DNA from 2 places in the Marinactinospora endophytica genome. Region 1 is predicted to be linked to the other one. Evidence: predicted binding sites of a transcription regulator. Region 1 holds the regulator's gene; the other holds the start of a gene.

Region 1 (14,483 bases):
CCCGGCCGGGCTGATCGAGGTCCTCAGGAGCCCCGTCCCGAACACCAGCCGCGGTCGCGTGTCGGCGGAGGAGGCCGCGGGTCGCGTCGTCATGCGGACGCCTCCGAAGCGGCCCCGCTGACGTCCGTCTCCTCCCGGGAGCCGGGGTCCCGGGCGTCGCGCAACCGCTCCAGAGCCTCCAGACAGTGCGGGAGCAGGGCGGGAGCCCAGGCGCCCGGACGTCCTGTCGTCACACTGATGCCGGGGCGTGGCGGCATGACGACGACATTGGGCCGGGCGGCGAGCGCCGAGCGGTGCGCCAGATAGGCGGGGCTGTCCACGCCACCAGGAGGAAGAGCGGGGGCCACGACGATGGGGGCCTTCGTGCACTGGGCGGCCAGGAGCGCGGGACTGTCGGCCAGGCCCAGCGCCAGGCGGGCCGTGAAGTGCAGGGTCGCCGGATAGACCAGGACGGCCTCGGCCCACTCGGCGAGTTCGACGTGCAGGGCCCGCGGATCGTCCTCCGGCCAGGTGTCGGGGATCACCTCCCCGTTGATCCGGCCGTGCAACGCGGTCGGGGTGACGAAGCGGCGGGCGCTCCTGGTGAGGGCGAGCATGATCTCCAGGTCGGGGTAGCAGGTGCGCAGCCAGGTCCCCCAGAACGGCAGGTCCGCGGTCGAGACCGAGCCGGTGGCGACGAGGAGGAGCCGGGACACCCCGAACTCGGGCACCCCGAGCAGCGCGGCCCGCTCCCCGGCCTCGGAACGGGGCGGTTCGGTCTCGCTCATCGCGTCACCTCGGTCAAGACCGTCTCCAGCTCCAGCAGCGACGTCTTCGCCCCGTACTGCCGGCAGACCCCGGAGACGTTGAGGACGATCTCGTCGGCGCCCGCCGCCCGGAACCCGTCCAGCCCCTCGGCCACGGTCGCCGGGTCGCCGAACAGGAAGGCGCCGCCCTTGATCAGGGCGCGCGCGCCGGAGAGCGGGTCCTCCGGGTCGATGGGGATGCCCGATCGGCGCAGCATGTCGACGTAGTGGGGCAGGGAGATGTGGCCCATGTTGCTGGTCAACGCCAAAGTGAGCCCATCGCGGCCCTCTCCGCTCAGGGCCAGGGGGACGATGGCGACGACCCGGGGGACGGGCCGGCCGGCCTTTGCCGCGCCCGCGCGCAGGGCGGGCATCAGCGTGTCGCGAAGGTAGGACGCCGGGGTCAGCCAGGTGATCGCCACGTCGGCGATCTCCCCGGCGAGCTCGGCCATACGCGGGCGTAGCACGCCGATGCCCACTTCGACCGGAGGGCTTGGGAGGGACGGTAGACCGTTCTCGCAGTGGAAGTACTCCCCGGCGAGGTTGACGACCTCACCGGAGACCAGCTTTTTGACGATCGTGGCGTATTCGCGTGTCGCCTGAAGCGGGCTCGCGTAGGGGCGGCCCAGAACGCTGGACTGGAACACCCGCGCACCCGGCCCGAAACCCGCCACCACCGGATGCCCGGTCGTCACGGCCAGGCTCTTGGCCTGGAGGGCCGCCTCCAGCGGATGCCGGAGCGGCATCAGGGTGACCCCGGTGCCCACCGGCACCCGGAATCCGGCGACCGCCGCAGCGGTGAACATCTGGTGTGGGTCGCTGACCGTCGCCTGCCCCTGCCACAGGCGACGAGCGGCGCTCCACTGCACCAGCGCCGCGTAGGGGAGGAGCTGTTCGGCTCTCAGCGGCACGACGGGCGCGAGAATCGAGTATTCGGTCATTGGCCACCCAATCGTTCAGACGAGTACGGATGAGGAGACACCCGTCGACCGCCCCCTGACGAGATCGGCGTACTCGGGGCAGCTCTTCAGCAGTTCTTCGTGGGTCCCCTCCGCGACGGTCCGGCCGTCTCCCAGCACGATCACGTGGTCGGCGTGCTGCACGGTGGAGATCCGGTGGGCCACGACGAGGAGGGCGCGATCCACCGCGAGGACGTCCACGGCGTTGCGGAGCCGCTGCTCGTTCACGCCGTCCAGCTGCGAGGTGGGTTCGTCCAGCAGCACCAGCCGGGCGTCGCTGAGCAGCGCCCGAGCCAGGGCCAGGCGTTGACGCTGGCCGCCGGACAGATCGTTCGCTCCGCCCAGGACCGTGTCCAAACCGTCCGGAAGGGCGCGGACCACGTCACCGAGTCCCACCGTGTCCAGGCAGTCCAGCAGCACCTCGTCGGAGGGAGGCGCCGTCAGACCGAGCGTCAGGTTGCCGCGGATGTCGTCACGCAGCAGGGTGAACCCCTGGTCCACGTAGGCGAGAAGGCCGCGTAGCTCCTCGGCGCTCAACGCCTCCTGGGGGCGACCGAACACGGTGATGAGCCCGGAGTCAGGCGTCATGAAGCGCTCGGTCAACCCGAGGACGGTGGTCTTCCCCGCCCCCGAGAGTCCGACCAGTGCCGTGAGCCCGCGTCGTGGAACGGTGAAGTCGACACCGCGCAGGACCGGGGCGTCGTCGTATCCGAAGGTCACGTCCTCGAAGCGCAGGGCCGGCGCGTCGGGGGAGGGGGTGGAGGGGGACACGCTCCTGCGCGCGGGGACCGAGGTCTGCTCGAAGGGGAGCGCGAACACGTCGTTGAAGCGTTTGCGCGCGACCATGCCCGCCTGGAGCGTGGCGATCCCCGACACCGCCATCATGAGAGGGGCGGCGAGTTGGAGCAGGTAGAGCAGGAAGGCGACGAAGGACGAGAGGGGAAGCTCACCGTCGACCAGCCGGGCGCCTCCGCCGATGATGACGCTCACGAGCGCGATCTGCTGTCCCAGGTTGATGATCGGGACCATCAGGCTCTCGACCCGTGCCGTGCCGATCTCCACGTCCGCGACGCGTTCGGCGTTTCGGGACAGGTCTCCCGCCACCGTCTGCTCGGCCCGGCACGCCTTGATGATCGGCAGCGCGTCCAAGGCCGCGACGAAGTCCTCGGAGAGACTGCCGATCTCGTTCTGCACCGCCTGGTATCTGCGCCGTAGGGAGACGATCACGGCCGCGATGATTCCGATCGCGACGGCGAACGCGGCCAGGGTGATGAGAAGCAGGACCCAGTCCAAGACGCACATGACCACGAGGGTGCCGAGCAGCGTGATAGCGGCCATGGGGAGCTGGATCGGGCCGATGTCGACCGCGTTCTTGAGCTGGGAGGCGTCGGCGGTCAACCGGGCGGCCAGGTTGCCGCTGCCCTCCCTGCGGGCGTCACGCAGGCTCACCCCCAGCGCGTGCCGCATGGTCCTGACACGGACCCGGTAGAGCATGCGGTGTCCCAGCTTCGCCAGGAGGTAGGAGGAGAGCGCACCCGAGATCGCGGTCGCGGCGCCCACGCCGATCATCGCCACCGCCCAGGACGAGAGCCCCTTCCCCTCCTGGAGAGCCGCGATGAGCGCGGCGGCCACCATGGGCAACGCCAAGGAGGCGATCGCCGACACGAGGGAGAGCAGGGCGATGACCACCATCGTGCCCTTCCCGCCCTGAAGCAGTTCCGGGAGGATCTTGAACTCCCGATGCGGGTCTTCCTGTTCCATGCGGGTCTCTCCTGCGGAATGTGTTCGTCGGCATCCGTGTCGGGCCCGGGTGAGGCGTCTGTGCGTCCTTCCGTCCGCCACGTCCGTCCCTGGGGGGCGGGCGCGGGCCGGGGAAGGCCGGACTCCGCGCCCGCGGACATCGCCGAACGGTCGCGCGCTGGTATCGACCGTTCGGTCAGGGAGTGGACGGCGTCCCCGGCAGGGCACGGGAACGCCGCCGTCATGGGGTTATCAGCAGCCGTCGATGACGGTCTGTCGGGTGAAGGCGTAGCTGACGGTGAACGCGCAGAAGGTCGTCGTCGCAGCGGGAGCCTCGGACTCGGAGGAAACGTTCATCGCGTCCGCGTCCGTCCAGGTCTGGTACCCGGAGATCAATTCCATGATCTCGTTGGACTTCTCCATGGCTCTTTTCCTTTTCGGTGATAGTGGGGGGTGAAAGGGGATTTTCGGGGGGGGGTCAGCAGCCGTTGACGACCGTGGCCGCCACGCCGCCGCTGAACGCCGCACAGGGGGCGGAGCTCACGGCGGAAGCGGCGTAGATGCAGGGAAGGGTGGTGATCGAAACCGTGGTGACGGTGATCGACGCGGGGGCGTCGGCGGCGGCGCTGATGTTCAGCTCGGCCACGTCGGTGTAGGCCCCGTAGCCCTCCATCAGTTCCATGATCGCCAGGTTCTTCTGCACTTTTCGCTCTTTTCTGTTGAGAGCCGACCTGGAAACAGGGAATGTGTATACCCACTCCCTGCAACCGTGTCGGTTTCAACTTTCGGCGAATTCCGCATCGCCGATGTTCCGAGCGGGTTCCGAAGCGCATATTCCGGCCTCGGTGAACTGTTGTCCGATCACCTCCTCCACCGGGAGTTCGTCGCGGACGGATTCCACCAGGGCCTGGGCGAGCACCCCGGCCCGGTGCTGGCCGAAGCTCAGTCCGCGCATGTGGGGACGGGGGTCCTCGGGCTCCCGGGCGATGGCGACACCGGGGCTGATCGGTACGGCGAAGACCGAGGTCCGTGTCCCGATGCCATCGACGCCGCGCAGCAGGGCGGGGATCCGCCGGGCGATGTGCGCGGAGTCGGGGCGCAGGTAGACCACCAGGCCATCGGAGCGGGGGAACAGCACGTCCGACGACAGCACCTTCGCCCGGTACGGCGTCTGGCTCTCCTCAAGGAGGCGCAGGACGTGTTCCCAGACGAGGAGGGCGGCCTCGGCCTTCTCCAGGTGGACGTACAGACGCAGGATCGGGCCGGCGGAGTGGACGGAACGTGTCCCGTCCACCAGGAAGAACCCGGGGGACAACGCGGCCCTGCACGGGGAGACCACCATGTCCACGACGGCTCCGACGGAGGCCCCCTCCGACCGGATCCGGTCGGCCGCGACCCTGATCCGTACCCCGTCGCGTTGCACGACGACCGTGCGCCCCGACGTCTCGGAGACCTCCGGGTCGCTGCACAGCACCACGCGCGTCACGGTCTCCCGATGGGGCACGCGCTCGGCGAGTTCCCGTTCGAGCCGTGGATCACGGATGTGGAAGGGGACCGCGTCCCCGGCAGTGGAACGTCCGGCGTGGAAGACCTCGTACAACGTCGTCGAGAGCTTGCGACGCAGGTCATGGTGGTCATCGGCCTCGATCTCCTGGCCGTCGACGACGGCACCGCGAAGATCGGGACGGATTCGGACCCGTTCGAGGGCCTGCAACAGGCGGGGGGAGAGCCGGCCGGTGTGGTCCGTGCCGCTCTTCCGCGGGGAAACGGTGACGGTCATGGCATCCTTCCCAGGCCGATCGCCGACGCGAACCGGTCAGGAGACAACAGGGCGGTCCGCCCGATCCCCGCGGCGGCGCGTTCGATACCGGAGAGTTTGGAGGTGCGGGAACTTCCGGCGAGCAGGCGATCGAGCAGGTGCCAACCGGCGAAGGCCGTCGCACGCTCGGCGAGCTCGCCGTCCACCGTCTCGCCACGGACACCGACGTATCCCCGCCAGAACTGCTCGATGTGCGGGCGAAGGCGTTCCAGGCTCGCGGCTCCCCGCTGGATGACCGTCTCGTGGGTCAGCTCGTCGGCGATCGGTTCGGCGCCGCCGCGCGTGGTCACGATGTCGAGGACCGAGCGGTACAGCCACTCGCCGGCGAAGCCGCCGACGTCCCGGGCGGGGTCCGCCAGCCGGAACTCCTCCCAGTCGGAGATGAGCACCGTGCCGTCGGCGACCAGGAGCTGGTCGACCCGGAAGTCGCAATGGGCGGGGACCTTGGGGGCCATCTGTTCTCGACGCCGGAGCCCGGCCACGGCACGGGCCAGTTCGGGGTCGCCCTGCATCAGCTGCCACGCCTGGAGCTCGCCGAAGCTGAGCTGGTCGAACATCACCGAGGGCAGTGCTTCGAGCAGTTCCACGGACGGCTGGATGGGGGGAGCCTCCGTGACCATCGTGTCCGCGGGAGGAGTGGCGGCGTGTACCAGACCGAGCGCCTCCCCCGTGAGTCTCGACAACTCCTCGCCGAACTCCTCGTCGACCATCAGTGACGCGCCGCTGACGGCGCCGTCGACGCCCTCGAAGACGACGATGCCCGCCTCGGGGTCACAGCCCAGGAGCTCGGGTACCCGGAGGCTTCCGGGGGGAAGGGAGGCCGCGAAGCGCTGGAAGGCCATGAGGCGCGCCATCCTGGAACGCACGTCCGGCTCGGCCCCGACGAGTCGTTTGACGAACACCTTCCGGACGGGGGTCTCGCCGACCCAGACCTGGTTACGCCCGGGAGGCGCGGACAGGGTGTCCCGATCCAACGGGCCGAGTCCGAGACGGACCAGCAGGGCCTCCACGGCGGGGACCCGATCGAGATCGGCGGGCGCATAAGGCGAGGTCCGTCCCTGATGACCCCCTTCGGCCGTGGCGGCCACCGCGGGTTCACCCATGGTCGCCCACGATCCCGGCCGAAGCCGATGAGGAGCGAGCGCACCCGCTCGGTGAGTTCTGTCGGACTGGCATGCCCGAACAGTAACCAGGCACCCCTCGGAGATACGGCAGTTAGAGGCGGCAGGGAAACGGCAGTTGACGGGCAGTTCCGCCGTTCGTATGACGAACGCTCCCGGTCTCGTCGGAGACCGGGAGCGTCACTTCGGAGAGGAGCGGCCCTCGCCGTCAGGCCGCCGCCGCGGCGCCCGCGGGGGAGACGCTCAACGCGTCCTTGGACTCGTCGAGGTCGACCACGACGGTGTCGCCCTCGTGCAGCTCACCCGACAACAGCGCCTTGGCCAACGGATCGCCGATCGACGACTGGACCAGCCTGCGCAGCGGGCGGGCACCGTACACCGGGTCGTAACCGGTGAGCGCGAGCCACTCGCGCGCCGCGGGGGTGACGTCCAGGCGCAGCCGGCGGTCGGCGAGGCGCCGCGCCAACCGGTCGACCTGGAGGTCGACGATCTTCGTCAGCTCCGTGGTGGACAGCGCGTCGAACATGATCACGTCGTCCAGCCGGTTGAGGAACTCCGGCTTGAAGGTGGAGCGGACCACGGTCATGACCCTGTCCTCACGGGCCTGCTCGTCCAGCGAGGGGTCCACCAGGAACTGCGACCCCAGGTTCGAGGTCAAGATGAGCAGCGTGTTGCGGAAGTCCACCTGGCGGCCCTGGCCGTCGGTCAGCCGGCCGTCGTCGAGGACCTGCAACAGCGTGTCGAAGACCTCGATGTGCGCCTTCTCGACCTCGTCGAGCAGCACGACCGTGTAGGGCCGGCGCCGCACCGCCTCGGTGAGCTGACCGCCCTCCTCGTAGCCGACATAGCCGGGAGGCGCGCCGACCAGCCGCGAGACCGAGTGCTTCTCGGAGTACTCGCTCATGTCGATGCGCACGATCGCGCGCTCATCGTCGAACAGGAACTCCGCCAGCGCCTTGGCCAGCTCGGTCTTGCCCACGCCGGTGGGGCCGAGGAACAGGAAGGAGCCGGTGGGGCGGTCGGGGTCGGAGATGCCGGCGCGGGCGCGGCGCACCGCGTCGGAGACCGCGCGCACGGCCTTGGACTGGCCGATGAGCCGCCGGCCCAGCTCCTCCTCCATGCGCAGCAGCTTGGAGGTCTCGCCCTCCAGCAGGCGCCCGACCGGGATGCCGGTCCAGGAGGACACGACGTCGGCGACGTCGTCCGCGCCGACCTCGTCCTTGACCATCGTGGCGCCGGCCTCGCGCTCGGCCTCGGCCTCGGCCGACGACGCCTCCTCCAGTTGCTTCTCCAGCTGGGGGATCTCGCCGTACATCAACCGCGAGGCGGCCTCGAAGTCCCCGTCGCGCTGGGCGCGTTCGGCCTGGCCGCGCAGGGCGTCCAGCCGCTCCTTGAGCTCACCCACCCGGTTCAGGCCGGCCTTCTCCTGCTCCCAACGGGCCACCAGGCCGTTGAGCTGCTCCTGCTTGTCGGCGAGGTCGGCGCGCAGGCGGTCCAGACGCTGCCGGCTGGCCGCGTCGGACTCCTTCTCCAGCGCCATCTCCTCCATCTTCAGGCGGTCCACGGCCCGCTGGAGCTCGTCGATCTCGACCGGGCGGGAGTCGATCTCCATGCGCAGCCGGGACGCGGCCTCGTCGATCAGGTCGATCGCCTTGTCCGGAAGGAACCGGGCGGTGATGTAGCGGTCGGACAGCGTCGCCGCCGCGACCAGCGCCTGGTCGGAGATCTGCACCTTGTGGTGGGCCTCGTAGCGGCCCTTCAGGCCGCGCAGGATCGCGATGGTGTCGGTGGCCGACGGCTCGCCCACGAACACCTGCTGGAAGCGGCGCTCCAGGGCGGGATCCTTCTCGATCCGCTCGCGGTACTCGTCCAGGGTGGTCGCGCCGACCATGCGCAGCTCGCCACGGGCCAGCATGGGCTTGAGCATGTTGCCGGCGTCCATCGCGCCCTCGGCCGCGCCGGCGCCGACCACGGTGTGCAGCTCGTCGATGAAGGTGATGACCTGGCCGTCGCTCTCCTTGATCTCGGTGAGCACGGCCTTCAGCCGCTCCTCGAACTCGCCCCGGTACTTCGCCCCCGCCACCATCGCGGGCAGGTCCAGCGAGATGAGGCGCTTGTCCCGCAGCGACTCGGGCACGTCACCGGCCACGATGCGCTGGGCGAGCCCTTCGACGACGGCGGTCTTGCCCACGCCGGGCTCGCCGATGAGGACCGGGTTGTTCTTGGTGCGCCGTGACAGGACCTGGACGACCCTGCGGATCTCGGAGTCGCGCCCGATGACGGGGTCGAGCCCGCCGGAGCGCGCCCGCGCGGTCAGGTCGACGCCGTACTTCTCCAGCGCCTGGTAGGTCTCCTCGGGGTTCTCCGACGTGACGCGGCCGTGTCCGCGCACACGCTCGAACGCCTCCAGGAGCGCCTCGGGGGACGCGCCGGCCCCGCGCAGGACCTGGCTCGCCTCGCCCCCGTCCGCGGCCAGCCCGACGAGCAGGTGCTCGGTGGAGACGTACTCGTCCTCCATCTGCTGGGCGCGCTGCGCCGCGGTGTTCAGCGAGATGATGAGCTGCCGGGAACTGGCCGGGGCGCTCACCGACGCGCCGGCGGCCTTCGGCAGGCCCGCGATGGCCTCCTCGACCCTGCGGTTCACCTCGTCGGGGTCGACCCCGACCTCCTTGAGCAGCGGCCGGATGATCCCCTCGCCCTGGGCGAGGAGGGCCGCCAGCAGGTGGACCGGCTCGACCTGCGGACTGCCGTCCGTGGTCGCGCGCCGGATCGCCGCCGAGACGGCCTCCTGGCTCTTACGGGTGAGTTTGTAATCCATGCCCTTGCCGCCCCCTTGCGAAAATCGCCATGACGTCGTCTGCACCCGGTACCCGGCCCGCCGCCCGGCCCGACGGGCGAGGCGGCCCTACTGCTCGGGAGGCCGGGTACCGGTTTCGAAGATCGTGACGCGGGTGCGCCGCACCGGCAGCAGCTCGCCGCCGGCGGGCCGGCCGGCGGTGCGCCTGGCCACGGCGTTGCGCGCCGCGTCGAGTTCGTTGCGCAGGTGGAACAGGTGCTCGTGGAGCTCGGCCACCTCGCGCTGGAGTTCGAGGATGCGTTTGATCCCGGCGAGGTTGATGCCCTCTTCCTGGGAGAGGCGCTGCACCTCGCGCAGCATCTGGATGTCCCGCATCGAATAGCGTCGGCCGCGACCGGCCGTACGGCCCGGCGAGACCAGGCCGAGACGGTCGTACTGTCGCAGCGTCTGTGGGTGTAGTCCCGACAGCTCGGCGGCCACGGAGATGACGTAGACCGGGCTGTCATCGCCGAAGAGCTGGTCGTTCATGGGTCTTACGCCCCCTTCGCCCGTGCTTCCAGACCGCTCCGCGGGTCCTCGCCGGAGGTCGCGGCGCGGAACTTCTCCAGGGCCTCTCGGGCCTCGCCGTTCAGGTTCTGCGGTACCGCGACCTCGACGGTGACGAGCAGGTCGCCCGTTGTCCCGTCGCGGCGCTGCGCCCCCTTGCCGCGCACGCGGAACGTGCGGCCGTTGGGGGTGCCCGGTGGGATCTTCACGGTGACCGGGAAGCCGTTGAGCGTCGGCACCCGGACGTCGGCGCCGAACACGGCCTCGGGGAAGGTCACCGGGACGGTGACGGTCAGGTTGTCCCCGCTCCTGCCGAACAGGGGGTGAGGTTGCACGTGCACCACCACATAGAGGTCGCCGGCCGGACCGCCGCGCTCACCCGGAGCGCCCTTGCCCTTGATCCTGATGCGCTGGCCGTCGGTGACGCCCGCGGGAATGCGGGCCTGGATCGTGCGGGTGCTCGTACCGCGGCCACTGCCGTTGCAGACGGGGCAGGGGTCGTCGACGACGAGTCCGCGTCCCTTGCACTGGCTGCAGGGCTCGGACAGCGAGAAGCCGCCCAGGTTCTTGTTCTCGTGTCCGGTGCCGGCGCACTTGGGGCACACCCGGGGCGTGGTCCCGGCCTTGGCCCCGGTGCCGTGACAGGTGCCGCAGGCGGCCTCGCTGGTGAGCTTGAACGAACGGGTCACGCCGTTGGCGGCCTCGCTGAAGGACAGCCGGGTCTCGGTCTCGACGTCGGCGCCGCGCCGGGCCTGAGAGGTCGAGCGGCCGCCACGGTTGCCGAACAGGCCCCCGAAGAGGTCGCTGAGCCGTTCGCCGCCGCCCCCCGCGGTCTGACCGAACAGGTCGCCCAGGTTGAAGTCCCCGGCGCCGCCGGCACCGCCCGGCCGGTAGGCGCCGCCGAACAGCGAACGGGCCTCGTCGTACTCCTTGCGCCGGGTCTCGTCGGACAGGACGTTGTAGGCCTCGGAGATCTCCTTGAACTTCTCCTCGGCGGTGCTGTCGCCCTTGTTCGCGTCCGGGTGGTACTGCCGGGCGAGCTTGCGGTAGGACTGCTTGATCTCGTCCTTGGTGGCCGTCTTTGAGACTCCGAGGACCTTGTAATAGTCCTTCTCCAGGTAGTCCTTCGTGCTCATCGACGTGTGCCTTCTCCCGTTTCGCTGCGCTCAGGGTCGATTATCGGACCGGTGCGGACCGCCCCGGGCGCCGTCGCCGGCACCCGGGGCGGAACCTGTCACTTCTGTTCTTGGTCGGTGCCGGTCTCGGGGGCCTCGCCCCCGGAGGCGGCTTCGGGTCCGGCCTGGTCCGCCGGGGTGTCCGCCGCCTCGGCGGCGGGCTCCTCGGTGGGACCGGCCACGACCACGCGGGCCGGCCGCAGCACCCGCTCGCCGACGAGGTAGCCCGGCTGGAACACCTCGATCACCGTCGGAACGCTCACCTCGGGCGAGGGCACCAGGGTCAGGGCCTCGTGGACGTTGGGGTCGAACTCGTCGCCCTTCTCGCCGTACTTCTTCAGCCCCAGCTTGGTGACCAGCGACTCCAGCGACTCGCCGACCGACTTGAAGCCACCGGTCAGCTCGTTGTGCTCGCGGGCCCGGCCGATGTCGTCCAGCACCGGCAACAGCTCGCTCATCACCTGAGCGGTGGCCTGCTCGCGGACCGCGATCCGGTCGCGGTCCACGCGCTTGCGGTAGTTGGCGTACTCGGCCTGGAGCCGCTTGAGGTCGTTGGTGCGCTCCTCCAGCTGCGCGCGCAACTCCGCGATCTCCGCGCCGTCGGCGGAGGGGGCGGCCTCCTCGGCCGTCTCCTGCGCCGGGGAGTCCGGAGAGGGCTCCGCGGCCCCCTCCGGGGTGCGCAGCTCACCGGTCTCCGGATCGATGCGCCGTTTGTCGCGGATCACCGGCCCCTGCTGTTCGCGGCCGTTGTCGTTGTCCGGCAGCGCCATTTGCTGCGCCTCCTCTTCAGCGTCGTGGTCAGGCGGTGCCGTTGCGCTTGCCGTTGTCCTCGTCGACGATCTCGGCGTCGACGACGTCGGCGTCGTCGGCGTTGGCCTGGGCGCCGGCGTCGGTGGACGCGCCGCCCTGCTGGCCCTGGCTGTAGATGGCGGACCCGATCTTCTGGCTGGCCAGCGCGACCTTCTCGCTCGCCGAGCGGATGGCCTCGATGTCGGAGCCCTCCAGCGCCTTCTTCAGCTCGCCGACAGCGCTCTCGGTCTCGGTCTTCACATCCGCCGGGATCTTGTCCTCGTTGTCCTTGATGACCTTCTCGGTCTGGTAGACGAGGGACTCGGCGTTGTTGCGGACCTCGGCCTCCTCGCGGCGCTTGCGGTCCTCCTCGGCGTACTGCTCGGCCTCGCGGACCATCTTGTCGATGTCGTCCTTCTGCAGGCCGGAGCCGCCGGTGATCTGGACCGACTGCTCCTTACCGGTGCCGAGGTCCTTCGCGGTGACGTTCACGATGCCGTTGGCGTCGATGTCGAAGGTCACCTCGATCTGCGGGACGCCGCGCGGCGCCGGGGGCAGGCCGGTGAGGTCGAAGACGCCCAGCTTCTTGTTGTACTGGGCGATCTCGCGCTCGCCCTGGTAGACCTGGATCTGCACGGAGGGCTGGTTGTCCTCGGCGGTCGTGAAGATCTCCGAGCGCTTGGTCGGGATCGTCGTGTTGCGCTCGATGAGCTTGGTGAACACACCGCCCTTGGTCTCGATGCCCAGCGACAGCGGGGTGACGTCCAGCAGCAGGACGTCCTTGACCTCGCCCTTGAGCACACCGGCCTGGAGGGACGCGCCGATGGCGACGACCTCGTCGGGGTTGACGCCCTTGTTGGGCTCCTTGCCGCCGGTGAGGCTCTTGACCAGGTCGACGACCGCGGGCATACGGGTCGAACCGCCGACCAGCACGACGTGGTCGATCTTGTCCACGGTGATCCCGGCGTCCTTGATGACCTGGTGGAACGGCGCCTTGGTGCGCTCGAGCAGGTCGGCGGTCAGCCGCTGGAACTCCGCGCGGGTGAGCTTCTCGTCGAGGTGCAGCGGGCCCTCGGCGGAGGCGGTGATGTAGGGCAGGTTGATGGAGGACTCGCTGGAGCTGGACAGCTCGATCTTGGTCTTCTCCGCGGCCTCGCGCAGACGCTGGAGCGCCATCTTGTCCTTGGACAGGTCGACGCCGTTGCTGTTCTTGAAGCGCTCGACCAGCCAGTCGACGATGGCCTGGTCCCAGTCGTCACCACCGAGGTGGTTGTCGCCGTTGGTGGCCTTGACCTCGACCACGCCGTCGCCGACCTCCAACAGGGAGACGTCGAAGGTGCCGCCACCGAGGTCGTAGACCAGGATGGTGGCCTCCTCCTCCTTCTCCAGGTGGTAGGCCAGGGCCGCGGACGTGGGCTCGTTGATGATGCGCAGGACGTTGAGGCCGGCGATCTTGCCGGCGTCCTTGGTGGCCTGGCGCTGGGCGTCGCTGAAGTAGGCCGGGACCGTGATGACGGCGTCGGTGACCTCTTCGCCCAGGTAGGCCTCGGCGTCCCTCTTCAGCTTCTGCAGGACGAAGGCGCTGATCTGCTGCGGGTTGAAGGACTTGCCGTCGATCTCGACGGACCAGTCCGTGCCGATGTGGCGCTTGACCGACCGGATGGTCCGGTCGACGTTGGTGACCGCCTGGCGCTTGGCCACCTCGCCGACGAGCACTTCACCGTTCTTCGCGAAGGCCACGACGGACGGGGTGGTCCGGGCGCCTTCGGCGTTGGCGATGACCGTGGGCTCGCCGCCCTCCAGGACCGAGACGACCGAGTTCGTCGTTCCCAGGTCGATGCCGACCGCACGTGCCATGAGTACGTCCTCCGTCAAGGTTGAGTCTTACAGGCGCAGTATTTCTTCTGGGCCACTCGGCTGTCAAATCACTTGAGCCGAGCGGACTCAAGTCTGTGTGCATACGGTCCAACGCGGGGATCCCCGTCCTTGTTCCCGGGGGCGCGGATTTCTCACTGGAGGGACGGCGGGCCCGGGGATATCCCCGGGAAAGCCTTGACCCGTCTCAGGGGTGAAAGGTGGGCAGGTGGGGGTGAGGGTGGAGTGGGGTGAGGTGGTGTCGCGGGGGGAGTGTGGGGCTCATTAACGTAGGTGGGGGCACCGACCGTGCGGTCGGAATGTGGTGCGGGGGTTCACCGCTCTCGGCTACTCGCTAGTAACATTGCTTGACCCCGGCGCGCGGAGCGCCGGAACCGACGCAGCAGGATGGGAGGCCGCGGGGCGTGGACGCTGTGAAATGGGGCCTGGTGATCTTCACCTTGGCCATATCAGCGGCCGGCTGGGGCATGTTCGTGTACGCGGTGGCGCAGATCGTGCGTCACGTGCGGCTCGGCAAACCCGCGCCGGACCGTTTCGGTCCCTTCTGGCCGCGGTTGAAGACCATGCTGGTCGAGACCGTCGGTCACACCCGAATGCTCAAGTGGAGCGTCATCGGGGTGGCGCACTGGTGGGTGGCCTTCGGCTTCCTGCTGCTGGTGCCGACGCTGGCCCAGGCCTACGGTCAGCTCTTCGACCCGGAGTTCGTGCTCCCGATCATCGGGCACTTCGCCCCCTTCGAGTTCATCGTCGAACTGTTCTCGTGGGCCACGTTGATCGCCATCGTGGTGCTGATCGCGATCCGCCAGATCAGTCACCCGCGCAGGCTCGGCCGGGCCTCCCGGTTCGAGGGGTCCAACTTCCCCCGGGCCTACTTCGT
Region 2 (14,483 bases), on a different contig from region 1:
TGGTGCGAATCGCCGGGTAGACCAGGCCCAGCAGCAGCAACAGCAGCGCGGGGCCGAGGAAGCACACGGCCTGCCACCAGTCGCGCCGGGTCTTGGGTCCGCGGTCGACCAGGAGCAGGAGCAGACCGATGACGGCGGCGAACCCGGCGACGCCGATCACCAGCCACAGGATCTTGGGGAGTTCTTCGAGCAGGGAGAAGCCCATGCCGGCCCTTTCGGTGGGCGGACCGGGCGCCGGCACGCGCCGGCGCCCGGGACGGACTTACGGGAGGAGGGATGGGCGGGGACGGGGGCCGTCGCCCGCCTCGGGGGCAGCGGGAATCAGGAGGAGGGCCAGGATTCCTCGATGTAGGCGAGGGTCTCCTCGGTCTCGTCGCCGTTGATCCAGTTCGTCATGCCGCGCCAGAACGTTCCGGCGCCGACCGAGGCCGGCATCATGTCGCTGCCGTCGAACCGGAACACCGCCTCGGAGTCGCGCAGGGTCTCGGCGCCCAGTCGGTCGGTCGGGGCCTCGAGAAGGTCGAGGTCGAGGTCGCGGTGGGCGGAGAACCAGGAGCCCAGGGAGGCGCGGCTGTTGGCGTACTCCACGGTCGACAGGTACTCCTGGACCGCGACGACCTCGGGGCGGTCGGCGAAGGCGCCGATGAACTCGCCACCGCCGAGCACCGGGGTGCCGTGCTCCTCCTGGATGGGCGGCAGGTTGAAGGCGTAGACGTCACCGTCCTCGGCGACGGTGGTCCCCTCGGGCCACTGGGCGGCGTAGAAGGAGCCCATCAGGTACATGCCGCACTGCCGGTCGAGGATGGGGGTGCCCGCGTCCTGGAAGGAGGTCGTGGCGATGCTCTGCACCTCGCCGTGGCCGCCGTTGACGTAGTCGGGGTTGCGCAGGATGGAGTCGACGCGGTCGAGCGCCTCGGCGACGGCCGGATCGTCGAAGGGGATCTCGTGGTCGACCCACTGGTCGTAGACCTCGGGGCCGTGTTCGCGCAGCATGATGTTCTCGACCCAGTCGGTGGCGGGCCAGCCGGTGGCGTCACCGGACTCGATGCCGGCGCACCACGGCTTGATGCCGTCCTCGACCATCGCGTCGCTGATCTCGATCAGCTCGTCCCAGGTCGTGGGCGTCGCGTAGCCGTTGTCGGAGAAGAGTCCGGGGGAGTACCAGACGAACGACTTGACGTTGGCCCCCAACGGCGTTCCGTAGAGCTCTCCGTCGACGGTGGCGTAGTTCAGCCAGTCCTCGCTCCAACCGGATTCCGCGTTGGCGCGCACGCTTTCGGGAAGTGCGATGGCGTCACCTGATTGGGCGAAACGGGCGAGTAGGCCGGGTTGGGGGAAGAAGGCGAGGTCGGGGGCGTTTCCGCCGTCGACCTTCACCTGGATCTGCGCCTCGAATTCGCCGCTTCCCTCATAGGCGATGTCGATACCGGTGCACGAGGAGAACTCCGACCAGGATTCTTCCAGCAGCTCGGCCTCCTGGTCGCGAATGGAGGCGTAGATGGAAACGGTGGTGCCGTCGTGTCCCTGCCACTGCTCGTAGGCGTCGCAGTCGGCGGATTGGGGGTCGGCTCCCTGCGATTCGCCTGATAGGTAGGAACAGCCACCGGCGAGTAGCAGTAGGGGGAGTGACGCCGCGATGGTCGCGCGGCGGCGCGCGGGCGTGGTCATGCGTGTACCTCCAGTACCGCCGGATGGTGTGGTGTAGACCGGGGTTGTTTCGTCTGATGGAAGTGGTTTTGAGTGACGTTGTCCACATATATAGGTGCTCTCTGTCGTAACGTTTGTGTCACACATGGCGATGCGCCTGGTCAGCGGGTCTGACCTTTCCGGGGGCGTATCCGTTCATGGGGCGGGTGGTGCAACTCACGACCCCGGGACCTTGCGAAACGCGGCGAACCGCCAGATCTCGTCGGCGTGTCGGGGTGGGCCGGCGGGGAAGCGTCGTGACGCCGTGTCGTTTCCACGCCCATATCGACGTTGTTTTGTCAACGGTTGTATTACGCGAATGGTGGTACCTATATTTGCTTCGCCCTGCGGGTCGGGTGCCAATGACCCGCATTCCCGCCGAGGAGGACGAATATGCCCAGCGCCCTGTTCGAGCTCGACGTCGAACTCGTCACCTCGACCGACGACACCCCTGTTCACCCCGACGCCGCCCGCGAACTCGACGAGAACGCCGCCCTCACCCCCACGACGGTCAACACCTACGCCGCGGGAATCGCGATGTGCATTCCCTGCTGCTGACCTTCGGCCAAGGAAGAACGACCCCCATTGTCCGCCTCGGGCAATGGGGGACCGGGGCGGCCCGGTGAGCGAACGAACGGAACCCAGTGTCGCGTGATCCCCGGAATGGGGCGGTGTACCGTCCCGCGTCCTTCGGTGTCGTCCGGATGGCCGCGCTCCCCCTGCGTCACCCCGCCGTGGCCGTCACGGCACGCCCGGACGGAGCGGCCGCCGACCAGCGCGGATCCGCGCGCCTCCTGCTCGACCTCGTCGCCGACCCCGTCGTCCGCGAGGCGATCCAGACCTCCAGCGCCTCCCTCGCCGCGACCATCGCCCGCATCGAGTCCGGCCGCCCTGTCGACCAGGCCAGGGTGGATCGCGCGGTGCTCTCCGTCACCCGCTACCTCCTGCGGATGACCCGGCGCACCACCCCCTTCGGACTGCTCGCCGGAGTGGCCCCGGCGTCCTTCGGCGCGCCGACCGAGATCCGCATCGGCGCCCGCCACCACAAGCGGCCACGGCCGGACACCGCCTGGCTGGCCGGCCTCACCTCGGATCTCCACCACGACCCCAAGGCGCGGGACGGCCTCCTCCTCGTCGTCAACAACCTGTGCCACCGGCGCGGCGACCGGCTCGTCCTGCCCTATGTCCGCGAGGCCGACGGCCATCGGAGCGGCCCGGTGGCCCACGAGCTCACCGTCGGCCTCACCCCTGTCGTGCGCGCCGCGGTCGAGGCCGCCCGCCTGCCCCTGACCTTCGCGGAGCTGCGCGCCGCGGTCCGCGCGCGCTTCCCCGAGGCCGCCGCCGACGACGTCGACCTGCTCATCGGCCGTCTCGTCGACCGCGAGATCCTCCTCACCGACGTCGCGTCCCGTACCGACCTACCCGATCCGCTCGCCCACCTCGGTGAGCGCCTGGCGCAGACCGACGCCCCGGTGGCGATCGAAGTGCGGGAGGTGGCGCGGCTGCTGGACGCCTACGCGGCCACCGCGCCGGGAGAGGGCGGGGAGCGCTGGCGCGACGCCGTCACGGCCATGCGTCGGATACGCTCCGCCGACCTGCCCGGCGGTCGCCCGCCGATCCAGGTCGACCTGCGGCTCGACGCCGACTTCCGCCTTCCCGAGGAGGTCGCGGTCGAGGCGGCGCGCGCCGCCGACGTGCTGTGGCGGCTGGCCCCCGCGGGCGCGGCCCACACCCCCCAGCTCGCCGACTACCACCGGGCGTTCCTGGACCGGTACGGGATCGGTCGTCTGGTGCCCGTCCGGGAGCTGCTCGACCCCCACCTCGGCCTGGGAGTCCCCGCCGGCTACCGGATGCCCCCCGGGGACCGCCCCGCCCCGCCCGAAGCCGCCACGCCCTACCCGGCCTCCCGCGACGAGACGCTGGGACACGCCCTCCACGCCGCCCTCGCCGCCGGGCCGGGCAGCGAGCTCGTCCTCGACGACGGGCTGGTCGCCGCCCTCTCGGGGGAGGGGGAGGAGGTCCCGCCCTCCCCGACACTCGACCTGTGCGTCCAGATACTCGCCCGCTCCGCGAACGCCCTCGCCGAGGGGGACTTCCGGCTGGTGGTGGCCAACGGCTCCTACACCGCGGGGGCGATGGCCGGGAGGTTTGCCCACCTTCTCGGCCTCGAACGCGAACTGGCCGGCCTGCACACGGAGCGGGGGGACGGGCCTCTCACCGCCCACCTGTTCTTCCAGCCCTACGCGGCGCGTTCGGGCAACGTCGCGCGTACCCCGCTGCTGGCCCCCAGGGCCGTCGCGGTGGGCTGCTTCCCGGTGGAGCGGGACGGGGCGGGCGATCCCGTCGACCTCGGCGATCTGGCCGTGGGGGCCACCGGTGAACGGCTCTACCTGGCCCTGGCCTCCACCGGGCGGGAGGTGAGGGTCATCCGTCCGACCATGCTCAACATCGTCACCGAGGCCCCCAACATCGCCCGCTTCCTCGCGGCGGTCTCGATGAGCGGGGTCCGCCCCTGGGCGCCGTGGCAGTGGGGCCGCCTGGACGCGCTGCCCCACCTTCCCCGGGTCCGCCGGGGCCGCAGCGTCCTGGCGCCCGCCCGCTGGCGGCCGGACCCCACACTGTGCGACCCCGCGCTGTCGGAACGCGCGTGGGAGCGCGCCCTCGACGCCTGGCGGGAGCGGCTGGGCGTCCCCGACGTGTTGCGGGTCAGCGCGCTCGACCGCCACCTGGACCTCGACCTCGGCGCGCCGATGCACCGGAGGTTGCTCCGCGCCCAGCTGCGCGAACGCGCGGTCCCGCTGCTTCAGGAGTCCCCCCTCGCCGATCCGGCGGAATCCGGCTGGAGCGACGGTCACGCCGCCGAGGTCGTGGTGCCGTTGTTGTCCCTCCGTCCCGGGCCGCCGGCCCCGGCACCGGCCCGGCTCGCCCCACGGGTGGCCCACCCGCCCGGAGGCGAGTGGCTCTATGCGAAGGTCTACGTCGCCCGTGACCGCATGGACGCGCTCCTCGTCCGCGACCTGCCGGCCTTCCTCTCCACGGTGGAGGCCGACGTCGACCGCTGGTTCTTCCTGCGCTACGTCGATCCGGCCCCGCATCTGCGGCTGCGGCTGCACGGGCGGCCCGAGCGGTTGCTCTCCGCCGTCCTGCCCGCCCTGCACGCCTGGGCGGCGGCCGTCACCGAACGCGGGGTGATCCGCAAGGTCGTCCTCGACACCTACGAGCCCGAGGTCCTCCGCTACGGCGGTCCCGATGCGATCGAGTACGCCGAGCGGCTCTTCGACGCCGACAGCCGTGTCGTGGCCGGCCAGCTCGCCGCCCGCGCGCGGGGGGTGACCGCCCCGCCCCTGGAGACGCTGGCCGCGATGAACCACGCCGAACTCCTGCGCGGCCTGGGGGAGTGGGACTGGTGCGGCTGGGTGCTCGACACCTACCCCATCGAGCTGCAGAAGGAGGTCGCCCCCACGGTACGCCGGACCGCCGCCCCGCTGGCCGACCCGGATCGGTGCCGCAGACTCGCCGGACCGCCGGGGAGGGCGGACGAGCTTTTCGCGCACTGGCCGGCCCGCGCCGCGGCGGCCCGCGCCTACGGTCGTGCCCTGGGGATCGGCGGTTCGAAACGGCCCTCCCCCGCGGCCGCCACGGCCGTCGCCGGCCTCCTGCACATGCACGCCAACCGGCTGCTGGGCATGGACCCCGCCGCGGAGCGCCGCTCCTACGGCCTATTGCGCAGCGCGGTCCGGACCAGGGTGGGCCGGACGGGGGGAGGGGCCCGATGAGCGCTCCGCAGCGGGTCCGTGCGGCGCGTGTCGTGGAGGAGGTCGCCCGGCGGCTGAGCGATCCCGACGCGGTCGTCGCGGCCACCCGGGCCAACGCCGGGCGTCGCGGGGTCGATGAGTCCCGGTCCCCGTTGTGGGAGCCGGGCTCGCTCAACCGGGGGTATCCCGGGCTCGTGCTCTTACCCGCCGAGTTGGGCCTCTCGGCCCCCGACAGTGAGGGACACCGGCTCAACGCGCACAGGTACCTGGAGCTGTCGGCCGCGGCCACCCGTGCCCGACCCGCGCACGGCGCGTTCGCCGGAGTGGGCGCGCTGGCCTCCGCGGCCCGTGTCGCCGCGGGCGCCGACGGCGACTACGCGGGGCTCCTGGCCCGGACGGACGCCCGTATGGCCGAGCACGCCCACCGGTTGGTGGCGCTGCACGTCTCCACCCGTGCGGCCGGGGAACCGACCTACCCGGCGCTGGTGGACGTCCTCAGCGGCCTCAGCGGAGTCGGCCGTTATCTGCTGCACCGGCGCAGGGCCGCCGCCCCCGACGTGGCCGCCGCCCTGCGCGCGGCCCTGGGCTGTCTGGTCTCCCTGCGCCTGCCACTGTCGGTCCGAGGGGTCGAGGTGCCCGGGTGGTGGTTCGGCGCCACCTCCCGCACCCGTGTCGCCGAGGAGTTCGCGGACGGACAGGTCAACCTGGGTCTCGCCCACGGGGTCCCCGGCCCGTTGGCCCTGCTCTCCCTGGCCTGGGAGGAGGGGGTCCGGGTCGACGGGCAGGCCGAGGCGATCGAGGGCATGGCGCGGTGGCTGCTGGAGTGGCGCGAGGAGGACGCCGCCGGACCGTACTGGACCGCCTACATGCCACTGCGCTACTACGCGGACCGGCGGGCCTGGCCCACGCCCCTGCCGGCGCGTCCCTCGTGGTGTTACGGGGCCGTGGGGACCGCCCGCGCCCTCGACCTCGCCGGGCGGGCCCTGGGACGGCCCGAGTGGGTCGGGGCCGGTCTCGAGGCGGTGCGGGCCATGCTCCGCAGGCCCGTCGCGGACTGGGGCGTGGTCGACGACGCCCTCTGCCACGGTCGGGCCGGGATCCTGTACCTGCTCGGCCTGTTCCACGCCGACCACCCCGAGGCCGGCTTCGGGCCGGCGGTCGAGGAGAGCGCGGCACGCCTGCTGGCCGGCTTCGATCCCGAGGCCCCGTTCGGGTTCCGCTTCCACCAGCCGGCCGCCGACCTCGATCTGGACATGCCGGGGTTCCTCGACGGCGCCGCGGGGATCGCCCTGGCCCTGCACGCCTACGCCACCGGCCGTCCGCCGGCCAGCGGCTGGGACACCCTGCTCCTCCTCCGCTGAGGCGGCCTCCCGGGACATGACGCCCTGCGTTTCGCGGCGCCCTCCAGGGTGCTTCGCCACCGGGCGCGCCAACGCGGCGGGACGCGGACGGCGCCGCGGGTGCCCGGGGCCGTGGCGTGGCTCGCCGTCGATCCGGGATGGGCGTGGTGAGCACCCGGGACACGCGCTCGGCAGGAGGGCCCCGAACCGGTCTCCCCGAGGGGTTGCCCGTGATCGCTCAGGGCGAACAGGAAACAGGGAACAAAGGGAGACTCTTCTTTATTGAGTGCTAGTGACTCAACAAGGAGGGTCAGATGACCGAAACGCAGACCGCCGTGACGCTGCCCGTCCTGCCACTGGACGACGATGTCGTCCTGCCCGGCATGGTCGTGCCGGTCGGCATCTCCGACAGTGAGGTCCGCGCCGCCATCGACGCCGCCAGGGCCGGAGAAGAGGAGCAGGCCACGGCGTCCGGCATCCGCGCCACCCCCAAGTCCCGCGTTCTCATCGTTCCGCGCATCGACGGCTCCTACGCGGCCGTGGGCACCGTCGCCGTCGTCGAGCAGGTCGGCCGCACCCCCGAGGGCGAGCCGGCCGCCGTACTCCGGGGGGTCGCCCGGGCCCGTGTCGGCAGCGGCACCACCGGCCCCGGCACCGCGCTGTGGGTCCTGGCCGTGGTCCACGACGAGGAACCGCCTGAAGGCGGCTACCCCGGCCGCGTCCGCGAACTCGCCCGCGAGTACAAGACCCTGCTCACCACCTACCTGCAAAAGCGTGGGGCCTGGCAGATCATCGACGGGATCCAGCAGCTGGAGGACCCCGGACGTCTCGCCGACCGCGGCGGCTACTCCCCCTTCCTCAAGACCTCCCAGAAGCTGGAGCTGCTGGAGGGGTACGACGTCGCCGAACGCCTCGGCCGGTTGATCGAGTGGACCCGCGAGTACCTGGCCGAGCTCGACGTCACCGAGACCATCCGCAAGGACGTCCAGGAAGGGGTGGACCGGCAGCAACGCGAGTTCCTGCTGCGCCGCCAGCTCGAGGCCGTCCGCAAGGAACTCGACGAGCTGTCCGGCAGGCCCTCCAGCGAGGAGGCGGACTACCGCGAGCGGGTCGAGGCCGCGGACCTGCCCGAGCACGTCCGTACCGCCGCTCTCGCCGAGGTGGACCGGCTGGAACGGGCCGGAGACGCCTCCCCTGAGTCCGGTTGGATCCGCACCTGGCTGGACACCGTGCTTGCCATGCCCTGGAACGAGCGCAGCGAGGACGCCTACGACGTCTCCGAGGCGCGCGAGGTGCTCGACGCCGACCACGCGGGTCTGGACGACGTCAAGGAGCGCATCGTCGAGTACCTCGCGGTGCGCCGGCGCCGCTCCGACAAGGGCCTGGGGGTGGTCGGCGGCCGTCGCAGCGGGGCCGTGCTGGCGCTGGTCGGACCGCCCGGTGTCGGCAAGACCTCGCTGGGGGAGTCCGTCGCCCGCGCGATGGGACGCGCGTTCACCCGCGTCGCCCTGGGCGGCGTCCGCGACGAGGCCGAGATCCGCGGGCATCGCCGCACCTACGTCGGAGCGCTGCCCGGCCGTATCGTCCGCGCGATCAAGGAGGCGGGCACGATGAACCCGGTCGTGCTGCTCGACGAGATCGACAAGGTCGGCAGCGACTTCCGCGGGGATCCGGCGGCCGCGCTGCTGGAGGTCTTGGACCCGGCCCAGAACCACACCTTCCGCGACCACTACCTGGAGGTCGACCTCGACCTCAGCGACGTGGTGTTCCTCGCCACCGCCAACGACGTCGAGGCCATTCCCGGCCCGTTGCTGGACCGCATGGACCTCGTGCGGCTCGACGGCTACACCGAGGACGAGAAGGTGGTCATCGCCCGGGACCATCTCCTCCCGCGTCAGTTGGAGCGGGCGGGGCTGGACGCCGAGGAGGCGCTCCTCGGCGAGGACGCGCTGCGTCGCCTGGCCGCCGAGTACACCCGTGAGGCGGGCGTGCGCGGTCTGGAGCGGGCGATCGCCCGGGTGCTGCGCAAGATCGCCGCCTCCGTCGCCCTCGGGGAGCGCGGACTCCCCGTCACCGTGGCGGCGGAGGACCTGCCCGACTACATCGGCCGGCCCCGCCACGTTGCGGAGCCGGCGGAGCGCATCACCGCGCCGGGGGTGGCCACCGGCCTGGCGGTCACCGGCGCCGGGGGTGACGTGCTCTATGTCGAGGCGTCGCTCGCCGACCCCGAGTCCGGCGCGAGCGGGTTGACCCTGACCGGCCAGCTCGGCGACGTGATGAAGGAGTCCGCCCAGATCGCGCTCTCCTACCTGCGTTCGCGGGGCGCCGAGATGGGGCTGCCCGTGGGCGATCTCAAGGAGCGGGGGATCCACGTCCACGTGCCCGCCGGCGCCGTCCCCAAGGACGGTCCCAGCGCGGGGATCACCATGACCACGGCCCTGGCGTCGTTGCTGTCGGGGCGCCCGGTCCGCTCCGATGTCGCGATGACGGGGGAGGTGTCGTTGACCGGAAGGGTGCTGCCGATCGGCGGGGTGAAGCAGAAGTTGTTGGCCAGCCTGCGCAGCGGGATCACCAACGTGATCATCCCGGCGCGCAACGAGCCGGACCTCGACGACCTGCCCGCCGACGTCCTGGCCCGGTTGAACGTCCACCTGGTGGACGACGTTCGCGAGGTGGTGGAGATCGCGTTGCAGCCCGCGCGGCGCACGGAGGCCGTGGCCGCGTGACGGTCGCACCGGGGCGCCGTCGCGGACGGCGCCCCGGTCCCGCCGGCGGCGGGGCGGGGGAGATCCCGGACGACCCGTTAGATTGGACCCATGACGTCTGCGCACGCCCCCGAGCTCCACGTCGCCCTGATCGGCTTCGGCAAGGGCGGTGAGGTCTTCCACGCTCCCCTGATCGATGCCACGCCCGGCCTGCGTCTGTCGGCGGTCGTCACCGGCGACCCCGAGCGGGCCGCCCGGGTGCGCGAGCGCTATCCCGAGACCGAGGTGCTCGCCTCGGTCGAGGAGTTGTGGCGTCGGGCCGAGGATTTCGAGATCGTGGTCGTGGCCTCCCCCAACGCCACCCACGTCCCGTTGGCGCGTGCCGCGCTCAAGGCGGGCCTCGCGGTCGTCGTGGACAAGCCGTTCGCGCTGACAGCGGCCGAGGCGCGCGAGCTCGCCGAGGAGGCCGAGCAGCGCGACCTTCCTCTCACGGCCTTCCACAACCGGCGCTGGGACAGCGACTTCCTGACGGTGTGGAAGCTCATCGACGACGGGAAGCTCGGCGAGGTCCACCGCTTCGAGTCGCGCTTCGAGCGCTGGCGGCCCCAGCCCAAGGACACCTGGCGCGAGCGGGGGACGGCCGACGAGGGCGCGGGGTTGCTCTACGACCTGGGGCCGCACCTCGTGGACCAGGCGATCAACCTGTTCGGACCGGTGGCCACGGTCTACGCCGAACTCGATTCCCGCCGCCCCGGGGTGGCTGCCGACGACGACGCCTTCGTCTCGCTCCACCACGCCTCGGGTGTGCGCTCCCACCTGTGGATGAGCGCGCTGGCGGCCCAGCTGGGGCCCCGCTTCCGGGTCCTCGGCGACCGTGGCGCGTTCAGCATCCGCGGTCTGGACGGCCAGGAGCGCCGGCTGGAGCGGGGCGAGCGCCCCGACGCCGCCGACTGGGGCGAGGAACCGATGGTCAAGTGGGGCGCGCTCGGTGTCGAGGGCGATCTGCTCGCGGTGGCCAGCGAGCGCGGCGACTACCCGGCCTTCTACGCCGCGGTCCGCGACGCCGTGGGCGAGGGGGAGCCGCTTCCGGTGGAGCTGCACGAGGTCGTCCACGGCCTGGAGGTCATCGAGGCGGCGCGGGAGAGCGCCCGGACCGGACGGGCGGTGCACCTGTCCGCCAAGTCTGAGGCGGACTGATCCACGGGAGGGCGCGCGGTGGCCCTCCCCGGCCTCCTCGCCGCCGCGCGGCGCGCGCCGGCGGTGCCCTTCGGGAGCGGCCTGTCAGGCCAGTCCCTCGGCGACGAGGAGGGCCCCCTCCTCTAAAACGAACGCGCGGAACGAGGCCACGGCGGGCGGCTCGTAGCCGGCCGGACGCCACACCAGTCCCAGGGTGCGCACCGCGCCGGGGTCGTCGATGACGAGTTCGCCGGTCCCGGGGAGGAGGCCGTACCGGTGGGGCGGCAGGACCGCCACGCCCAGCCCCGCGGCCACCAGACCGCGGGCGGTGTCGATGTCATCGCCCTCGAAGGCCACGCGGGGCGCGAAACCGGCCCGGTGGCACAGGTCGTCGGTCAGGTGCCGCAGGCCGCGCCCGGGTTTGAGCGCGATGAAGTCCTCCCGGGCCACCGCGCGCAGCGCCACCCGCTCGCGTCCGTTGAGCGGGTGGCTGTCCGGGACGACGAGCCGCAGTGGCTGGGTGTGCAGGACCCGGGTATCCAATCCGGGTTCGGCGGGCAGTGGAGAGGTCAGCGCCAGGTCCACCGAACCGTCACGTAGGTGGTGCATCGCCGCCGCCCACACGTCCTGGATGAGGGCGAAGCGCACGTCGGGATGGCGCGCGCGGAATCCGCGGATCAGCGCGGGGACGACCTCGGCGCCCAACGTCGGCGGAAACGCCAGGGTCACCCGGCCGGCCGAGGCGTCCGTCAGTTCGGCGGCCCCCTCGGCCAGGGTCTCCAGCGCCCGTCGGACGTGGGGGAGGAGGACCCGGCCGGCCCGTGACAGCCGGACGCCCCGTCCGGTGCGTTCCAGCAGCTCCAATCCCAGTTCCTCCTGAAGGCGGGCCAGCGCGCGGCTGACCGTGGGCTGGGGGACCCCCAGTGCGTCCGCCGCCTGGGTGATGTGCTCGTGGGTGGCCACGGCCTCGAACATGCGGAGCCGGGGCGCCAGTACGTGGGCGATGCGGCGGATCTCCTGACCATCCATGCGTATCAGTATCGAACATCCGATATCCATGTATTGGACGTATGGAATGGCCGTGTTTAACGTCGAGGGAGTGACCTCGACCTCGACTGATATGACTTCGGCGGACCAGGAGTCCGGGGACGACCCGGCCCGCGGAACGAACGGCGCCTCCTCCTGGCAGGGGTGGCGGCGGGGAACGGGTGGCCACCGGCGGATCATGGCCGCGATGGGGGCGGCCGGGGTCGCGACCTTCGCCCAGCTCTACGCGGTCCAGGCGGTACTTCCCGGGCTCGCCTCCACTTTCGACGCCTCGGCCGCGCAGACGGCGTTGACGGTCTCCTTCGCCACCGGGGGCCTTGCCGGATTCGTCCTGTTGTGGAGTGGGGCGGCCGACCGGTTCGGCCGGGTCCAGGTGATGATGACGGCCTTGGCGGTCTCCACGCTTCTCGGGCTGTTCGCGCCCTTGGCTCCTGAACTGTGGGCCCTCATCGCGCTGCGCGCGGTCCAGGGGGCCTTCCTCGGCGGAGTTCCCGCGGTGGCGATGGCCTACCTGGCGGAGGAGATCCACCCCGCGGACCTGTCCCGCACGGCCGCGGGATACATCGCGGGCACCACCATCGGGGGCATGACCGGGCGGCTGCTCTCGGGGGTCGTGGCCGACTTCGGCGGCTGGCGTTGGGGGATCGCGGCGGACTCCGCGCTGGGGCTGGTGGCGTTCGTGGTGTTCGCCGTCGCCGTCCCGAGGGCGCGGGGGTTCACGCCGGTCCGGCGTGGGACGGGCCCCGGCCTGCTGCGGCGGTTGGCGGGGGCGCTGCGCGATCCCGGCCTGGTGGCGCTGTACTGCCAGGGGCTGTTCCTCATGGGCGCCTTCGTGACGGTCTACAACTACCTGGGCTTTCGGATGCTGGGGGAGCCGTTCGGCGTCTCGCAGACCGTCGTGGCCTTCCTGTTCGTCGCCTACCTGGCGGGCACCGCGGGTTCGGCGATCGCGGGCGGGCTGACCGGGCGGCTCGGCCGGCACACGATCCTGCTGGCGGGCGTGGCCGGCATGGTCGTGGGGATGGTCGGACTGGCGGTCACCTCGCTGATCGCGGTGGTCGTCGGGCTGCTGGTGATGACCTTCGCCTTCTTCGCCGCCCACACCACCGCTTCGGCGTGGGTGGGACACCGTGCCACGACCGGCCGCGCCCAGGCGTCGGCGCTCTACACCCTCGGCTACTACCTCGGGTCGAGTCTGTTCGGCTGGCTCGGCGGCGTGGTCTACGGTCACCTCGGCTGGGGCGGCGTCGTGGGCTACGTCGTGGCGTTGTGCGCCGCCGCGGCCCTCTCGGGGGTGATGGTGCGGTTCCCCGTTCCCGCCGCCCGCTGAACCCGGGTCGCTCCGGCCCCGATCCCTCGGCACGGCCGTGGCGCCGCGTGACGCGCGGCGCCACGGCCGTGTTCGCGTTGCGCCATCGGATCGGCGCGCGTTGTGAGCGTCCGCGTATGCGCGTGGTGCGCACTTCACGCATTTGAAACCTCCATCTTGCGTAAAATGAGCAAAAAGGTCATGATGGGGCGAACGTTACGCGCATGACCTGGCAGGAGGAGTCGATGGGACGCCACCAGCGGCTGCTGGACGCCGTCACCGAGGGGATCCAACGCGTCGAGGATCTCGCCGACGCCCTCGGCGTCAGTCCCTCGACGGTCCGGCGTGGGCTCAGCGAGCTGGAGCAGGCCGGGAAGGTGGTGCGCACCCACGGAGGCGCGGTTCCGGTCAGCGCGACCACCGAACTGTCGTGGACGCAGAAGAGCGAGCGCAACGCGACCGCCAAACGGCGCATCGCCGAGCGCGCCGCCGAGCTCGTGGAGGACGGCGCCGTCGTCCTGCTCGACGCCGGCAGCACCACCACCTTCGTCGCCGAACGCCTCGCCGACCGCTCCGGGCTGACCATCGTCACCAACGGCATCGGCCCCCTGTGGGCGCTGCACGACGCCGAGGACGTCGAGGTCATCCTGATCGGCGGACACGTCCGGCAGCGACGCGGCTCGATCGTCGGCGACTACGCGCGCGCCGTCCTCGACCGCGTCACCGCCGACATCGCCTTCATCGGAGCCGACGGGCTCGTGCCCGGGCGCGGCCTCAACTGCGCCAGCTCCGAACTCGCCGCGGTCAAGGAACTCCAGATGCGCAGCACGCGGCACACCGTCGTCGTCGCCGACTCCACCAAGATCGGCGCGGCGCCGTTCCCGCACTGGGCGATCGTCCCCGGCCCCTACACCGTCATCACCGACGAGGGCGTCACCGAGGACGACCGCGCCTCCCTCACCGAGGACCCGCGATGCTCCCCCCTCATCGTTCCCCTCGGTCCCGATTCCCCGGCAATGACGCCGGCGGAAGGCTAAGGAAGAAGAACGAGTATGGAACTGCAGCTGCTCGCGGCGCTGGCGCTCGGCGTCGCCGCGGTTGTCGCGCTCATCCTGTGGTCGCGACTGGACGCGTTCGTCGGCCTGCTGGCCGGTGCGCTGGTCACCGGCGTGGTGGCCGGAGTCCCGGTCACCGAGCTGATCGACCACATCAGCACGGGATTCGGTAGCACGCTGGGCGGTATCGGCGTCGTCATCGCCCTGGGCGTGATGATCGGCAAGATCCTGGAGGAGAGCGGTGGTGCCGACGCGCTCGCCAAGCTCTTCGTCCGGATGGCCGGTAAAGGACGCGAGGACGTCGCCATGACCGCCACCGGCGCGGTCGTCTCGGTCCCGGTGTTCTGCGACTCCGGGTTCGTCATCCTGCACCCGTTGGCCCGTTCGCTGGCCCGCCGCTACGGCAGGCC

The links. The regulator HspR, encoded in region 1, represses chaperone genes until heat shock. The targets are predictions, from matches to a motif close to ANTTGAGTCNNNNNGACTCAANT.
Region 2: a site for HspR is predicted at 7,062-7,084, ahead of lon (endopeptidase La). Genes of this name have one in related genera too.

The regions. Positions count from the first base shown of each region.
Region 1 is NZ_BAAGVM010000002.1:206,268-220,750, forward strand. Features, by position in the region: gene ACYVHU_RS04825 (hypothetical protein) at 1-93, opposite strand, end outside; gene ACYVHU_RS04830 (flavoprotein) at 90-767, opposite strand; gene ACYVHU_RS04835 (LLM class oxidoreductase) at 764-1,726, opposite strand; gene ACYVHU_RS04840 (ABC transporter ATP-binding protein) at 1,742-3,505, opposite strand; gene ACYVHU_RS04845 (LxmA leader domain family RiPP) at 3,737-3,907, opposite strand; gene ACYVHU_RS04850 (LxmA leader domain family RiPP) at 3,963-4,187, opposite strand; gene ACYVHU_RS04855 (T3SS effector HopA1 family protein) at 4,263-5,264, opposite strand; gene lxmK (class V lanthionine synthetase subunit LxmK) at 5,261-6,406, opposite strand; gene clpB (ATP-dependent chaperone ClpB) at 6,633-9,242, opposite strand; gene ACYVHU_RS04870 (heat shock protein transcriptional repressor HspR) at 9,330-9,749, opposite strand; gene dnaJ (molecular chaperone DnaJ) at 9,755-10,903, opposite strand; gene grpE (nucleotide exchange factor GrpE) at 11,002-11,712, opposite strand; gene dnaK (molecular chaperone DnaK) at 11,741-13,588, opposite strand; gene ACYVHU_RS04890 ((Fe-S)-binding protein) at 14,074-14,483, shown strand, end outside.
Region 2 is NZ_BAAGVM010000006.1:254,514-268,996, reverse strand. Features, by position in the region: gene ACYVHU_RS14125 (carbohydrate ABC transporter permease) at 1-205, opposite strand, end outside; gene ACYVHU_RS14120 (ABC transporter substrate-binding protein) at 322-1,668, opposite strand; gene ACYVHU_RS14115 (hypothetical protein) at 2,080-2,244, shown strand; gene ACYVHU_RS14110 (lantibiotic dehydratase) at 2,358-5,462, shown strand; gene ACYVHU_RS14105 (lanthionine synthetase C family protein) at 5,459-6,802, shown strand; gene lon (endopeptidase La) at 7,096-9,507, shown strand; gene ACYVHU_RS14095 (Gfo/Idh/MocA family oxidoreductase) at 9,598-10,683, shown strand; gene ACYVHU_RS14090 (LysR family transcriptional regulator) at 10,768-11,691, opposite strand; gene ACYVHU_RS14085 (MFS transporter) at 11,888-13,039, shown strand; gene ACYVHU_RS14080 (DeoR/GlpR family DNA-binding transcription regulator) at 13,243-14,055, shown strand; gene ACYVHU_RS14075 (GntP family permease) at 14,071-14,483, shown strand, end outside.